DNA from 3 places in the Pseudomonas sp. 9Ag genome. Region 2 is predicted to be linked to each of the others. Evidence: predicted binding sites of a transcription regulator. Region 2 holds the regulator's gene; each other region holds the start of a gene.
What was found. The regulator sigma-54, encoded in region 2, starts transcription at its own class of promoters, with help from an activator protein. The targets are predictions, from matches to a motif close to ANTGGCATNNANNTTGCTNT.
Positions count from the first base shown of each region.

Region 1: the regulator sigma-54 is predicted to act here: its motif matches at 3,588-3,607, upstream of flgB (flagellar basal body rod protein FlgB).
Region 3: the regulator sigma-54 is predicted to act here: its motif matches at 1,843-1,862, upstream of ALTERO38_RS08945 (CmpA/NrtA family ABC transporter substrate-binding protein).

Region 1 is NZ_LR733836.1:2,123,489-2,128,970, forward strand. It holds gene flgF (flagellar basal-body rod protein FlgF) at 1-439, opposite strand, end outside; gene flgE (flagellar hook protein FlgE) at 628-1,953, opposite strand; gene flgD (flagellar hook assembly protein FlgD) at 1,985-2,665, opposite strand; gene flgC (flagellar basal body rod protein FlgC) at 2,684-3,127, opposite strand; gene flgB (flagellar basal body rod protein FlgB) at 3,142-3,546, opposite strand; gene cheR (protein-glutamate O-methyltransferase CheR) at 3,747-4,571, opposite strand; gene ALTERO38_RS09315 (chemotaxis protein CheV) at 4,609-5,482, opposite strand, start outside.
Region 2 is NZ_LR733836.1:677,054-682,535, reverse strand. It holds gene lptC (LPS export ABC transporter periplasmic protein LptC) at 1-274, shown strand, start outside; gene lptA (lipopolysaccharide transport periplasmic protein LptA) at 261-806, shown strand; gene lptB (LPS export ABC transporter ATP-binding protein) at 806-1,531, shown strand; gene ALTERO38_RS03085 (RNA polymerase factor sigma-54) at 1,677-3,194, shown strand; gene hpf (ribosome hibernation-promoting factor, HPF/YfiA family) at 3,273-3,581, shown strand; gene ptsN (PTS IIA-like nitrogen regulatory protein PtsN) at 3,588-4,052, shown strand; gene rapZ (RNase adapter RapZ) at 4,184-5,041, shown strand; gene ALTERO38_RS03065 (HPr family phosphocarrier protein) at 5,050-5,322, shown strand; gene pmbA (metalloprotease PmbA) at 5,415-5,482, opposite strand, start outside.
Region 3 is NZ_LR733836.1:2,036,936-2,042,417, reverse strand. It holds gene ALTERO38_RS08950 (ANTAR domain-containing response regulator) at 1-529, opposite strand, end outside; gene ALTERO38_RS08945 (CmpA/NrtA family ABC transporter substrate-binding protein) at 544-1,764, opposite strand; gene ALTERO38_RS08940 (BatD family protein) at 1,950-3,572, opposite strand; gene ALTERO38_RS08935 (VWA domain-containing protein) at 3,569-5,296, opposite strand; gene ALTERO38_RS08930 (VWA domain-containing protein) at 5,293-5,482, opposite strand, start outside.

The sequences.
Region 1 (5,482 bases), 1.4 Mb from region 2:
GGATGCTGATCGAGCCGTCAGCTCCGATCTCCACTTTCTCTTCTGGCGGCACGGCGATCGGCCCGGCATTGCCGAGCACCGGCAAACCGTCGCCGGTCCGGAGCATGCCGAGCGTGTCGATATTCAGGCTGCCTGTCCGGGCATAGGCTTCACTGCCGTCCGGCGCCTGCACAGCGATCCAACCATCACCTTCAATCGCTACGTCCAGGTCTCGACCGGTCTCTTGCAAGGTGCCGGAACTGAAGTCCGTGCCTGGACGCTCGGTCATGGCGTAGACACGTGCCGGAAAGCTGTCTCCGAACACTTGCATCGAGCGCGCTTGCTCGAAGTCCCGCCGGAAGCCCGTGGTCGAGATGTTTGCCAGGTTGTTGGCATGTGCCTGCTGAGCACGAGCGTTTTGGCTCGCCCCCGTCATGGCCACATAGAGCATCTTGTCCATCGAACCTCCCCACGCAAATTGACGCTAACTGAACTGATATCAGCTACAAAGCAAGCGCTATGCCAAGCGACCAGTGCCTTATTAAGCTATTGAAACACATAGAGTTACTGGATAAAAAAAAGGCCCCGAAGGACCTTTTGAAAACGGAGCGGCAGTTTCCCGCCACCCCGCGCAGTGCCTGGTGGCAATTAACGGAGGTTGATGATCGTCTGGGTAATTGCGCTTTCGGTTTCGATCGTCTTGGCGTTGGCCTGGTAGTTGCGCTGCGCCACGATCAGGTTGACCAGCTGGTCCGAGAGTTCGACGTTGGAGTCTTCCAGTGCGCCAGCTTGCAACGAGCCCAGCGTGCCGCTGCCTGGCGGGTTGCGCACCGGCTCACCCGACTCGAACGACTGGACCCACTGCGTCTTGCCAACAGGAGTCAAACCCTGAACGTTGGCGAAGTTAGCCAGGATGATCTGCCCCTGCACCTTGGACTGACCATTCGTGTAACGAGCAAAGATTGCCCCGGTCTCGCTAATTTCCAGGCCCGCCAACTCACCCGTCGTGTATCCGTCCTGACTCACACTGTTTACGGCGAAGGCGCTGGCGTATTGTGTCGAGCCTCGCATATCAATTGTGACATCCAACCCATCAGCAGGCGCAGCATTGTTCAGCGACCAAGTTCCGTCGCTGTTCCGGACTGCTGGCTTCCAGTCGGATAGCACCACGCTGCCGTCAGTAGGGCTTTTCAAGCTTCCGGAAGGATTGAACTCAAGCGTCGTAACGGCGGGCTCGGTACCACTCCTAGCTTCTGTTGGAGGGATTACAGTCGTATCGGCTGGAATAGGAAGAGGTGACGCAGGATTGCGGCCGTCGACCAATACGTTCATTTGCCATGTATTGGCAGTGGCCGATTTAACGAAATATTGCGTCATGACGTGCGCATTACCCTGCTCATCGTAGATATTGGTAGAAGTCGACGCGTTATAGCTCAGCGGGTCAGCCGGGTTGAAGGGTGTGTTTAACGGCTGGACGTCTGTTGAGTTCAGGTTGAAACCCTGGACAACTTTAGTAGTAGCCTTGGGCTCTTGGCTGGCAGTCTGAATTTTAAGATCGCTCACCTGGCCAGTCTGGATGTTGCCATTGCCATCGACAGAATAACCCTGGAGGTTATAGCCAAAGTTGTCGACCAGATTACCTTCCTTGTCGGTACCAAAATAGCCAGCACGTGTGTAGCTCAACGCACCGTTGTTGCTAACTTGGAAAAAGCCGTTACCGTTAATAGCCAAGTCCAGTGCGTTCTGGGTGTAGTTGATATTGCCCTGATTGAACTGCTGCGACACGTTTGCAAGAAGAACTCCGCTTCCCTGAGGGTTCTTGCCTGTGCCAAGCACAGACGACGCGTAGACATCCGCAAACTCCGCCCGCGACTGTTTGAAGCCCGCAGTCCCAGCGTTGGCGATGTTGTTACCCGTGACATTGAGGTCTTTGCTGGCGGCACGCATGCCGCTGAGGCCGATATTGAACGACATGAACTGCTCCTGTTACCGGACGCGCCGGCAGTTACTGACCGATAACCTGGACTTGAGACAGCCCAATGCTGCCGACACCGGCTAGATTGAGCTGAAGCTCACCACCGTTTTGCCCAAGCGTGACGCTGTCAACGTTGGCAGGAAGCAGGGTATACAAGCCCTTCGTCTCGCCTTGATAAGTGGCTTGCGCCTCGAACCGATAAGTACCCGGCGGCAAGGTTTTGCCGCTCGAGTCCTTGCCATCCCACATGAATGAGATGTTGCCAGCTTGCTGCTGACCCATGTTGATTCGATTGACCACCGTGCCCGCGCTGTCGTAAACGTTAACCGCCACGTTGCTGCTGGTTGTGGGGAGAACGATGCTGGCCTTGAAGGTTTCGCTGGTATCTACGACTGCTTTGTCGGTCGGCACGATGACTTTGCGGCCGACCAGCGAAGAGGCTTGCAGCGCTTGGGATGACTGATAGCCGGACAGCATGGTTTCCATGCTTGAGTTCAGTTTTTCGACACCTTCAACGGTGCTGAACTGCGCGAGCTGGGCAATGAACTCGCCGTTTTCCTGTGGCTCCAGCGGGTTCTGGTTGTTCAGCTGGGTCACCAGCAGCTCCAGAAACTCATTCTTGCCAAGGTCGTTGCTTTTAACTTCGCGATCTTTGATCTGGTATTGGTCCAGTACCGAGCCGGTACCGCCGACGCCGCCTGTCGTGCTCATGGCAATCTCTCGTTAGGGTTACTGGCCCAAGGTCAGAACTTTCTGCAGCATGGTTTTGGCTGTATTCATCAATTCGGCATTGGTCTGGAACGAACGACTGGCAGAAATCATGTCGGCCATTTCTTCCACCACATTGACGTTTGGGTAGTACACGTAGCCCTCGTTGTTCGCCGCAGGATGGTTGGGTTCATAGCGGGCTTGCAGCTCGCTCTGGTCTTCCACGACACCAAGCACCTGAACGCCTGCGCCCGCCTGATCCTGTTCGGCGAACAACGACTCGTTCGGTGAACCGTTAGCCTGTTGCAGCATGGTCGCGAACACCGGGTGACGTGCACGGTAGGTTTGGTCAACGCTGGATGAGACTGTTTCGGCGTTAGCGATGTTGCTGGAAATGGTATTCAGGCGAGTGCTTTGGGCACTCATGCCGCTGCCGGCGATGTTAAAGACGCTGCTGAGGGACATGATTTTCGCTCCTTTTATTCGCCGCGCAGGGCGCTCATCAGCCCCCGGAACTTACTGTTGAGCAAGGTAAAGCTTGCCTGGAAGTCGATGGCATTCTCGGCGTAAGCCGCCTGCTCAACCTGAGCATCTACGGTGTTCTGATCGAGCGACGCATGCGCAGGGGTGCGGAAGCGCAAGCCAGGATCGGCAATTTCCATACCTTCGGCAGCGATATGTTTGCTGCTGGTTACGGCCACGCCGAATCCGCCCTGATTCTTGCCGTTCTGCGCAGCAAGAACCGAGCTGAAATCCAGATCACGCGCCTTGTAATTGGGGGTGTCAGCGTTGGTAATGTTGTTGGCCAGCACTTCGGCGCGCTGAGCGCGAAAGCCGAGTGCCTTCTCGTGGATGCCAAGTGCCTTGTCGAAACTGATGCTCATGATCTGGCCCTCTGCCGGATACAAGTCTGCTTAGCAAACCACCAGCAAAGCCCATGCCATTTTGTCAAATAGCTGATCTATAAGGATTTTTTTTTGAAAGGCTTGGGTTGCGCGTCAAAAGCGGCAAAGCGTGACCATGCTTTTGCCGCTTAGTAAGCCCGAAGCGACAGATTCCTGCCGCTACTCCGGCAAACGTAAGGCTACTTGGCCTTATAGATAATGCCCGGGCTGCACTGGACCATCTGATACAGCTCGGGAAGGCCGTTCAGCGCTTCGGATGCTCCCAGAAACAGGTATCCGCCTGGCTTCAGCGTTGCGTGAATCCGCTTGAGGATGTCTTTCTTAACATCGGCGGAGAAATAAATAAGGACGTTGCGGCAGAACACCAAGTCGAACTTGCCGAGCACCGCATAGCTGTCGAGCAGGTTTTGCACACGAAATTCGACGCGACTGCGGACTGCCGGCTTGACTACCCAACGGCCCGGGCTTTTCACATCGAAATAACGCTGCAGACGCTCGCTAGACAACCCGCGAGCAATGGCGAGACTGTCGTATTCGGCCGCTTTGGATGCCGCAAGCATGGCCCCGGACAATTCAGTGGCCACTATCTGTATGGTCGTTTTCGGCTGGCTAGGGCTGCTGCGTTCGTACTCATCGATGGTCATCGAAAGCGAGTAAGGCTCCTGCCCCGACGAACAAGCGGCAGACCAGATACGCAAGCGCTGACCCGGGGAGCCTTTCAACAGCTCAGGCAGAACCCGGCTCCGCAGCACCTCGAACGGATAGGTATCCCGAAACCAGAGCGTTTCATTGGTCGTCATCGCATCCACGACCTGCTCGCGCAGGCCGCTTCGCGGCTGAGCCTGGATCTTCCTGACCAAGTCACCGAGGCTCTTTAGGCCCTGCTGCTCCATCAGCTTGTTTAACCGGCTCGACACCAGGTACTGCTTGTTGCTACCCAGTAGGATGCCGCATGTCTTCTCGAGAAAGACGCGAAACTGATCGAAATCGGGATCAACAGACACTAATACTGCCCACCAGTCGAATTGAGAGGACGAGGCCTCATTTCTTATCCGTTGTCCGGATCCGCTCTATGACCCGATTGGCCAGATCATCCGCCTGAAACTTGGCAAGAAAATCGTCCGCACCGACCCGCTTGACCATACTCTGGTTGAACACCCCGGAAAGCGAAGTATGCAGGAGAATGTGCATATCGCGCATCGCGGGATCCTGACGCACTTCGGTCGTCAGTGTATAGCCATCCATTTCTGGCATTTCGATATCGGAAATCATCATCACGAATTCGTCAGACGGCTTCTTACCTTCCGCCACCAGCTTTCGCAAATAGGTCAGCGCCTGCCTTCCGTCGTTGTGCGCAACGACTTCGATCCCCAGATTCTGTAGACAACGCATGATCTGCTTTCTCGCGACAGACGAGTCGTCAACAATCAACACTCGACTGGTGGACGCCTTATTACTGGTCGCCTCATCTGCAATGCTGACAGAGAGCACCTCTGACACTGGCGCAACTTCGGCTAGCACTTTTTCAACGTCGATAATCTCGACCATCTGCTGATCCACATGGGTCACTGCAGTCAAATAATGGTCGTGCCCCACGCCTTTAGGCGGGGGAAGGATATCTTCCCAATTCATGTTGACTATCCGCTCCACTGAGCGGACAAGGAAACCGAGCACCTTCGTGTTGTACTCAACGATGATGGCAAAGCTGTTTGGCAAGTCCTGTAATACGGGTTTGCCAGTGGCAGCGGATAGATCAAGGATGGAAAGCGTACTTCCCCGAATGTTCGCTACCCCTCTTACAACAGGGCTCGACCGAGGCATGACCGTAAGCCGCGGGCACTGCAGCACCTCTTTGACCTTGAATACGTTGATGCCATAGAGCTGCTTGTCGTCCAGTCTGAACAACAGCAGCTCC
Region 2 (5,482 bases):
CACCAGTGAACGCGGCGAGGTCGGCCCGCAAGGCAAGGAAGTTGAGTTGATCGATAACGTCAAGGTCGAACGCAACGATGCCAAGGGGCGCCCGACCATCATCACTACCAGCCGGATGACCGTCCTTCCCGAGAAGGATTATGCCGAGACTAGGCAACCCGTTAGAATCGTCGCCGCAAACGGTGTGACGACCGCTACGGGCATGAAAGCGTATCTAGACGAAGGCAGGATGCTCCTGCTATCCAACGTAAGAGGCCAGCATGAGCTGCGTTAAGACCCTCCCCCTCCTGATCGGTTTAGGCATTTTTTTACTTGGCGCGAACGCCCACGCACTTCCCGAGGATCGCAACCAGCCTATCCGTGTTCAGGCCGATACCGCTGAGCTGGACGACCGGCAAGGCGTAGCCGTGTACCGCGGCGACGTGGTCATTAGCCAGGGAACAATGAAGATCACAGGCGACACTGTGACCATCACTCAGAACCAGAATGGCGATGTCGAGGTGTTCACCTCCATCGGCAAACCGGCCTACTACGAACAGAAACCGGCTGCAGACAAGGAGATCGTCAAGGCTTACGGCCTAACGATTCAGTATTTTGCCGCGAACGAACGCATCGTCCTGATCGACCAGGCCAAGGTCGTCCAGGAAGGCAATACCTTCGAAGGCGAGAAGATCGTCTATGACACCCAGCGACAGATCGTCAATGCTGGTCGCGCCACCAATGCCGATGTCACCACACCCCGCCCACGCGTGGACATGGTTATCCAGCCTCGCAAGAAAGAGCCGGCAACGGAGCAGCCCGAGTAATGGCGATTCTCAAGGCCCAGCATTTAGCGAAGAGCTACAAGAGCCGTCAGGTCGTACGTGATGTCAGCCTGTCGATCGAAAGCGGACAGATCGTCGGACTGCTGGGGCCTAACGGCGCCGGCAAAACCACTTGCTTCTACATGATCGTTGGATTGGTCAAAGCCGATCAGGGCCGTATACTGATCGACGACCAAGATGTGACGCACCTCCCCATGCATGGCCGTGCACGCGCGGGCATTGGTTACCTACCGCAGGAAGCATCGATCTTTCGCAAGCTTTCGGTCTCTGACAACATCATGGCCATCCTGGAGACGCGCAAGGACCTTGACCGCAACGGTCGCCAACAGGCCCTGGAAGGTCTGCTGCAGGAATTTCACATCCATCACATCCGCGACAGTCTCGGCATGAGCCTATCGGGTGGCGAACGGCGCCGCGTTGAAATTGCCCGCGCCCTGGCCACGGCGCCCAAGTTCATCCTGCTCGATGAACCCTTTGCCGGCGTTGATCCGATTTCGGTCGGCGACATCAAGCAGATCATCCATCATCTCAAGGCCAAGGGCATCGGCGTCCTAATCACCGATCACAACGTCCGCGAAACTCTGGATATCTGTGAAACCGCCTATATCGTGAATGACGGCCAGTTGATCGCCGAGGGCGATGCAGAGACCATCCTCGCCAACCAACTGGTGAAGGAAGTCTATCTGGGGCACGAATTCCGACTTTGATAGCGGTTTTTTCTGCTCTACGCAGCTACAGGGCTAGGCAAAGGCTTCGTTGCCAGGCATATAATTTGCTTACATCGGCGCGCGGCGCCAGCGAAATCGGAACAGGCGCGGTTGCGCCGGCAAACAAGGTTCGAAGTCCTCTGCCATGAAACCATCGCTAGTCCTGAAGATGGGCCAGCAGCTGACGATGACACCGCAGCTGCAACAAGCCATACGATTGCTCCAGCTATCCACACTCGATCTTCAGCAGGAGATTCAGGAGGCGCTGGATTCCAACCCCATGCTCGAGCGCGAAGAAGACGGAGAAGATTTCGATAACTCCGACCCGATGGCCGAGTCGATCGAAAAGAAAAGCGAAAGCCCGACAACCGACTCGCCCGAGCACAACGAGCCCGATAATCATTACGAGGAGCCCATCAACACGGTGGAGAACCTCGAGGACGGCGATTGGGGCGATCGTATCCCTAACGAGCTTCCAGTCGACACCGCCTGGGAAGACATCTACCAAACCAGCGCCAGCAGCCTGCCGAGCAACGACGATGATGAATGGGATTTCACTACCCGCACATCATCAGGGGAAAGCCTGCAAAGCCACTTGCTCTGGCAGCTCAACCTCGCACCGATGAGCGACACCGACCGTCTCATAGCAGCCACCCTGATCGACTGCATCAACCCCCAGGGTTATCTCGACGAGACGCTCGAGGAAGTCCTCGAGTCGTTTGACCCGGAACTTGAAATCGAACTCGATGAGGTCGAAGTGGTGCTGCGCCGCATCCAGCAGTTCGAGCCCGCTGGCATCGGCGCGCGCGACTTGCGCGAATGCCTGCTGCTGCAGCTTCGCCAGCTCCCCGAGCGTACCGAGTGGCTAAGCGAAGCGGTGCGCTTGGTCAGCGATCACCTGGATACTCTTGGCGCGCGCGACTACAGCCTGCTGATGCGTCGCATGAAGCTCAAAGAAGACGAGCTGCGCCAGATCATCGACTTGATCCAGACCCTCAACCCGCGCCCAGGCTCGCAGATCGAAGCAGGCGAGCCTGAGTATGTCGTGCCTGACGTAATCGTGCGCAAGCACAATGGCCGCTGGTTGGTCGAACTGAATCAGGAGGCGATGCCGCGCCTGCGGGTGAACGCTCAGTATGCCGGGTTCGTCAAACGTGCCGACTCGAGCGCCGACAACACCTTCATGCGCAACCAGCTTCAAGAAGCCCGCTGGTTCATCAAAAGCCTGCTCAGCCGCAACGAAACGCTGATGAAAGTGGCCACCCAGATCGTCGAACACCAGCGTGGCTTTTTCGAACATGGCGACGAAGCCATGAAACCACTGGTGTTGCACGATATCGCCGAAGCGGTGGGCATGCATGAGTCGACGATCTCACGGGTCACCACGCAGAAGTTCATGCACACGCCCCGCGGTATCTACGAACTCAAATACTTCTTCTCGAGCCATGTGAGCACTGCTGAAGGTGGCGAGTGCTCGTCCACCGCCATTCGCGCAATCATCAAGAAACTGGTGGCCGCGGAAAACCAGAAAAAGCCATTGAGCGACAGCAAGATCGCTGGTCTACTGGAGGCACAAGGGATTCAAGTTGCGCGCCGCACCGTAGCCAAGTACCGCGAGTCACTCGGGATCGCCCCCTCAAGCGAGCGCAAGCGGTTGATGTAGCACCAGGCGACCTGGTGGATTTGTTCCGGCGACGGGTGTTCAGCCCGTCAATTCGCACGTGGCAATAGGAGATGCAGTATGCAAGTCAACATCACTGGCCTTCACCTTGAAATCACTGAAGCCCTGCGTGACTACGTCGAGGAGAAATTCGAGCGGATAGAACGCCATTTCGACCGCATCATTGCCGTACAAGTCATCCTTCAAGTCGAAAAACTCAGGCAAAAGGCCGAGGCCACGCTGCACGTAGCGGGGCGAGAGGTCGTTGCCAATGCCGAGCATGAGGATATGTACGCAGCAATCGACTTGCTTGCCGACAAACTCGATCGGCAATTGATCAAACATAAAGAAAAGCAGCTCGACCACCATCAGGGCGCCCTGGCTCGCTGACCCATCATGATCCGTATTGAAAACATACTGACCCCCGGACGCGCCCTGGTTGGCGTTCCGGGCGGCAGCAAAAAGCGCGTTCTGGAACAGATTGCCAAGGTTCTCGGCGCGGACCTGCCCGATATAGACAGCCAAGCGATTTTCGAAAGCTTCATCGCCCGGGAAAAACTTGGCTCTACCGGCTTCGGCAACGGCATCGCAATACCGCACTGCCGTATGCCTGGCTGCACATCACCGCTCAGTGCAGTGTTGAAGCTCGATACACCGGTGGACTTCGACGCCATCGACGGCGCGCCTGTCGACCTCTTGTTTGTATTGTTGGTGCCGGAGGCAGCCACCGACGAACATCTCGAGCTGCTTCGTCAGATTGCAAGCATGCTGGATCGCGAAGAAGTTCGTGACCGGCTGCGCCGGGCCACGTCGGGTCATGAGCTATACCAGGCCGTGGTCGACATCCAGAACGGTCACTAGGGCGCAGCAACCCTCCATCGCCCATCGCTGAGTGAGGAAAAAGACGTGCCCCCTATCTGCCTGCACACAACCTGCTGCGGCTACGCGCAGCAATCTCCTCGTGGCCGAGCTCGGCCTATCGGCGCTGCTCGATGCGCCTGATCATCGTCAGTGGGCGCTCTGGGTCCGGCAAAAGCACTGCCTTGGACGTACTTGAGGACAATGGTTTCTACTGCATCGACAACCTTCCCGCCGGCCTTCTACCAGAGCTGGCGGAAAGGGCCCTGTTGCACACAGAGTTGCTGCAGCCCCAAGTCGCAGTGTCGATCGACGCGCGCAACCTGCCGAGTCAGCTGAAACGTTTCCCCGAGCTGCTCGAGGACGTCCGTGCCCGCTACATCCAATGCGATGTGCTTTATCTAGATGCGGCGGACGATACGCTGCTGAAACGCTTTTCGGAGACGCGTCGGCGGCACCCGCTGACCAATCAGAACCGCTCCCTGGCCGAAGCTATCCGTGACGAAGAATTGCTTCTAGCGCCCATCATCGATCATGCCGACCTGAAGATCGACACCACACACCTGAATCTCTATCAGCTACGAGACACGCTAAAGCTGCGCCTGCTGAACAAGCCTGAACCGGGTACCGCTTTTCTCTTCGAGTCCTTCGGTTTCAAGCGAGGCATGCCTGTCGATGCCGACTTGGTGTTTGATGTGCGCTGTTTGCCTAACCCTTACTGGAAAGCCGATCTGCGCGATTTTTCCGGACTGGACCAGCTCGTGATCGACTATCTCGCCGGGCAGGCGGACGTAGAGGAAATGTTTCAGGACATCCTTGCCTACCTGAGCAAATGGCTTCCGCGCTTCGCTGCCAGCAACCGCGCCTATGTCACTGTCGCCATTGGCTGTACCGGTGGGCACCACCGTTCGGTGTATCTGGCCGAGCGGCTGGGCCAAGCGCTGCGCGAACCTCTGAAGAACGTCCAGGTCCGGCATCGCGACCTGGCTTAGGAACCCACATGCCTTCGTGCGAAGTTACCATCATCAACAAGCTTGGCCTGCATGCCCGAGCGGCAGCGAAGTTCGTCGGAGTTGCCAATCAGTTTCCCTGTGACATTCGGGTCGGTCGCAGCCCTGCAAGCAGGGTGGACGGCAAAAGCATCATGGCAGTCATGATGCTTGCCGCCAGCAAAGGCACCACGCTGCACCTGCACACCCAGGGCGACCAGGAGCACGAAGCGCTTGCAGCGCTGATCGCCTTGATCGAAGACTATTTCGAGGAAGGTGAATAACGCTGCTAGCGCGGCCGCTACTTCGAGCCAGATACCTGCCGGCATCTCCTAGTTATTACCTTGTCGCTCTGCATGCCGCTTGCAGCTAATTGCTACTGCCCCGCCACTTTCATTCGCTCGATCAATACCGACCCGGTGTGAATGCTACTGCGCCGTTCAA
Region 3 (5,482 bases), 1.4 Mb from region 2:
TCAGCTTCTGCTGACGGCTCATGGCCTGGCGGCGCATCAGGGTGTAGGCCTCTTCCTCGTTGCAGCTGCGCATTTTCATCAGCATGCCCTTGGCCAGTTCGACGCGCTTGCGTTCGACCAGTTGCTGGTCGCGTGCGTGGAGCTGCGCGCGGATTGCCTGGTCGCTTTCGAAGCGGGCCATGGCCACGTCGAGAATGGGTTTCAGGCGCTGGGCCTGGATGCCTTCAACGATATAGGCGCTGACGCCGGCGCGGATGGCTTGGCGCATGGCATCGGGGTTGTCGTCGTCGGTGAACATGACGATGGGCCGCGGCTGGTCACGGCTGACCATGACCACCTGCTCCATGACGTCCCGGCCGGGGGAGTCGGTGTCGATCAGCACCACGTCGGGGCGAATCGCTTCGACCCGCTCGGGCAGGTCGATGGTCAAACCGGATTCCTCGATCACCTCGAAGCCGGCTTCGATCAGAGCGGTGCGCAGGCGACCGACCTTGCGCGGGGTGTCGTCGATCAGGAGAACGCGAAGCATGACAGTCTCCCTTCTCAAGGCTTGGGGTGTGGTGCGGTGTCGCCCAAGGCATGCAGCGCGAAGCTGCGCGCGTACCCCGCCGGATCGCTGCCATCCCAGCGACTGCCGTCCATGAGCATAGCGCTGCGCATGGGGGAGTCGGGTACGGCGATATTCAAAGCGCTCGCTGCATCGCGGTAGAGGCTGGTTTGCTGGACGCTTTGCGCCACGGCAAGGTAATCCGGATCTTCACGCAGCAGACCCCAGCGGCGCAGCTGAGTCATGAACCAGAGGCCGTCGGAGTGGTAGGGCATGTTCACTTCGCCGTTGCCGAAGAAACGCAGCGGGTGCTTGTCCAGCCAGGCATGGCCAAGGCCGTCCTCATATTGACCCAGAAAGCGCGATTCGATGGACGCAACGGGCGCATTGACATAGTCGCTGCCGGCAATCAGCTGTGCAGTACTACGGCGATTTTCCTGGCTCTCATCGATGAAGCGGCTGGCCTCGAGGATGGCCATCACCAGCGCGCGGGCGGTGTTGGGGTATTGGTCGACAAATTCGCGCGTGCAGCCGAGCACTTTCTCGGGATGGTCGGCCCAGATCGATTGGCTGGTCGCGATGGTAAAACCCATGTCTTCTTCAATGGCCTGGGCGCCCCAGGGCTCGCCGGCGCAGAAGCCGTCGATGCGTCGCGCCCGTAGATGGGCGACCATCTGCGACGGCGGCACCACCACTGTGCGTACGTCTTTCAGCGGGTGGATGCCGTGGGCGGCCAGCCAGTAGTAGAGCCAGAGCGCATGAGTACCGGTGGGAAATGTCTGAGCAAGCGTGAGTTTTGCACCACTCTGGCGCACGCATTTGCCGAGCGCATCGGGATCGGTCACGCCGGCTGCTTTCAGCTCACTGGAGAGGCTGATGCTCTGTCCGTTTTGCGCCAGCCCCATCAGTACGGCCATGTCCTTACGCGCACTGCCTCCGATCCCCAGATGCACGGCGTATATCAGGCCGTACAGTCCGTGAGCGGCATCCAGTTCGCCTTCCACAAGCTTGTCTCGCACGCTGGACCAAGAGCTCTGCCGTTGCAGGTTGAGTGTGAGGCCGTAGGGCTGCGCAAAGCCCTGGGTGGCGGCGACGATCAGCGATGCAGCATCGGTCAGCGCCATGAAACCAAGGTTCACGACGTGCTTTTCTGGCGCGTCGCTGCCGGCGACCCAGGCTTTGGCGTCAGGGCGGAGCGAAGGGGAGAGATCGGTCATGCTGAAGAAAACCTTTGCCATGCGAAGCGCGCACCGTCCGGGAGGGAACCGGTGCGAAGCGGGATGTCTGGTTCAGGTTTAGCAAGCCACATGCCAAGGACGGTGCAAGACGCCTCTAACTGGTGCACGAGCTCGCAGCAAAAGACGGGACAGCTGATCGCGACCGGGCCGGGAAGTCCGTCAGCTCAGCGCGGATACAGCGGTGGCAGGGCGCTGGCTTCCCGTTCGGCATCGCCGGCCTGACCTGCGGGCAGGTTCTGAATGGCCTGCCACAAGGCTTCGCCTTGCCAGCGCTGACCGGTCTCGCTGTACAGGGCACCATTAAGCCCATCGAGGGCATCGGACAGCGGCTCGAAACGGGCCGCCATATCGGCCAGCGTTTCAGGCTGCTGACGCGCCCAGGCATCGAGCGCGTGGCGGGTGGCCTGGGTGTCATTGGCCAAGCAGGCGCGTTTCAGATCATCGAGCAGGCTGCGCGGAGTCGGGCCGGTCGGCACTGTGCGGATCACCGCTGGCTGCCTGCGCGCATGCAGCCACAAGCCAAAGCCGAGCAGGGTCGTCAATGCCAGCAATGCGCTGCTCAGCTGCCAGGGCCATAGCCGTCTCGCCTCTCGCTGTTCCGGCATGTCCGCCGTCTCGATGGCGGGCTGTTGCAGGTCCGGGTTGTCGGCGACCTGCAGGTTGCGACCAGGCAGCGTGCTGCGCTCCAGGCGATCTTCCAGGGTGTTCCACCAGACCACTTCCACGGGCGAGAGTTGGAACTCTCCAGTGCGCGTCGCGACCAGGGCTTCGCGCTGTTCGCGACTGCCGCTGACACCGTTGGCCGTGACTTCGTTGTTCAGGGTCGGCTGGTCGGGGTAGCTGCGCAGTCCCGGAAGCTTGGTTGAGGCGATTGGAGGCAGCTGGCTGCTGGTCAATCCGTCAGCTTTCAAGAGCAAGCTGCGGGTCAGGGCTTCGCCCAGTTGAGCATCCCCAGGTTCCGGACTCCAGGCTTCGACCAGCGTCAGGCTTCGGGCCGGCAGCCAGGCGGCGTCGGCAGGATAGTCAGCTGGCTTGGGCTTTACGGATAACGGGATGGTGGGTGATTTGACCTGGGTCGAACGTCCGAACCGCGAGCCATACTGATCACCGGTCGACGGTGCCACGGCCGTGGCGCTGAACAGTTGTGCGGGAATTGTCAGCTCGCCGCTTTTCTGCGGGAACAGCGCATAGCGGATCTCAATCACGCCGTGGCGGACGCCATTGATGTCTTTTTCATAAGTGCGTGGTTCGCCCAGCCGCTGCACCAGCGCATCGTTCATCTGCAGCGGTGACAGGGTGCTGTCGTCGTACAGCGATACGGAGTGGTAGATACGCAGCGTCAGCAGCACCTGCGCCTGCACGTAGGCGACCTCCTGATCAAGACTGGCGTCGATGAATATGGGGGCAAGCAGGTCGCTGTCGCTGGCGCTGGGCTCGGTGACATGCAAGGTGATTGGCTCGCTACGGGCATCGCCGAGCTGCAACGGCGGAATGACGACATAGCCGGTCTGCAGCGGCTGGAGCGTGACCTGCCACTGGGTAATCGCCTGTGCATCGCCGTTGGCCCCGGCAAGTTGGTTGCTCTGACGTGTCCCGGATACTTTGAACAGGCTGTCGAGGGGCTGCAGGTCGGGCTTGCCAAATGCGGTGCCGTCGGCCGTTTCCAGAGTCAGCTCCACAGTTTCGTCCAGGCTCAGCTCGGTACGGTCGACCCGGGCTACCAAGGTAGCAGCGTGGGTTTGCAAGCCCAGCAGGAGCAGAAACACCAGTGTCATCCAGCGCATCATTGATTCAATTCCTGCCGTTTGCGTTGCTCATAAAGAAACTTGCGCCGTAACAGCTCGCCGGGATCGTCCGGGATCTTGCGCAACCATTGGTTCATTGCCTGATCCTGCTCGGGATCGACCGGCACTTCCTGTGCTTGTGCCATCTGCTGATCGGTCGCGACTGGCTCGGACTCGGGAGGGCCCGAGTTCAGTGTTTCGCTCGACACCTCGCCAGCTGGCTCTGGCGGGGCCTGTGCCGTGGTTTGATCTGTCGAGTCCGACGAGGTGTCTGGCGCTTTGCTTCCACGAGGCTGCTTGCGCTGCTCGGCTTCGGAGGTCAATTCCTGGGGTGGCGACGCGTCGGGATCGGCATCAGCTTGAGACTCTTTTTGTCGTAGGGCCTCTTCGACGGTAGTTTTATTGCGCCGCGCGACGTCCAGGCCCGGATCCAGCTCCAGGGCTTGTTCATAGGCTTCGATGGCGGCTTGCAGCTCGTCGTTGCGGGCCAGGGCATTGCCCCGGTTGTAGTGATCGGCTGCGGAGTCGCCCTTGCCGAACTGCTCGGCGGCGCCGGCAAAGTCACCGGCCTGGTAGCGGGCATAGCCCTGCCATTGGTGATCTTCGAAGCGGGTCGCGGCTTCGCCTGGGCGGGAAGATTCCAGCAGGCGCATGCCCTGTTGATCGGGGCGCAGCCATAGGTCGTCAAAGCTCAGGGCGCTGGCGGGTTGCGGGACGAAGAGGACGAGCGGCAAGCAGAACAGCCAACCCCGGCGCCCGGCGAAGGCGGCGAGCAATACCAGAGGGAGCAGCAGCCAGTAGCCTTGGTCCTGCCAGGCGTCGAGACGGGTGGTCTCGTCTTGAGCCACAAGCTTTCCGTTGCGTTCGAGCAAGCCGAGGTTGCGCAGGTCCGCATCATCGACTCGAGCCTGTTGATAGCGACCACCGATCTGGCTGGCGAAACGCCGCATGGCATTGTCGTCCAGCCGGGGGATGACAATGGAACCTTTGTCATCCTTGAGGAAGCTGCCGTCCTCCAGAGGAATCGGAGCACCTTGCTCGGTGCCGATGCCTAACAGAAGCAGCGATTGCTCGTTTTCGTCCAGTTGCTGCTCGATCGATGCGCGCTCCGGCTCGCTCAGACTGCTGCCGATCAGCAGAAGGCGACCAGCGCCATTGGCGCCCTGTTGCAGTAGGGCAATGCCTTGCGCCACCGCCAGGTCAGCACGATGGCCGGGTTCGGGCATGAGATCGGGCTGCAATGCGTCCAGAAGGTTTTGCGTGGTGGCCATGTCGTTGGACAAGGGCACTAGGGTGTGAGCGCTGCCGGCGAAGACCACCACAGCGGTTTGGGCATCCTGGCGGGTCGGCAGCAGATCGAGGATTTTGCGCTTGGCCTGCTCGAGTCGGCTCGGCCGCACATCGGTTGCCAGCATCGCCGGGGTGGTCTCCAGCAAGATGACCAGCGGGTCCGCGCGTGTCAGGCTGGGTTGCTCGACCTGCTGCCAGCTTGGCCCTAGCAACGCCAGACAACCCAACAGCCAGGCGCTGCCGAGCAGGATCCAAGGGAGCTTGCTGTTACGCAGCCTGCCGCGAGTGAGCAGAGCGGTATGAAAAGCTTCGGGCAAGAGGCGCTGCCAGCGACCGGTCTGGCGCTGACGATGCCATAAACGCCACATCAGCCATATCGGCAGCGGCAATACGATCAACCAGAACGGTCTGAGCAGGTAGGGCAGAAGCTCGCTCATGATCGCTTGCTCCGAGCGCCCAGTTGACGCAGCGACAAAGGCAAGACGCTGCGCGCGACCAACAGCCAGCTGAACAGAAGTGCTGCTGCCAATGGCCAGGCGTACAGCGCTGTGGCGACGCGTGCCTGAGCCGGCTGCTGGGCGGCCGGCTCGAGTTCATCGAGGGCGGCACCGACTGCTTCCAGC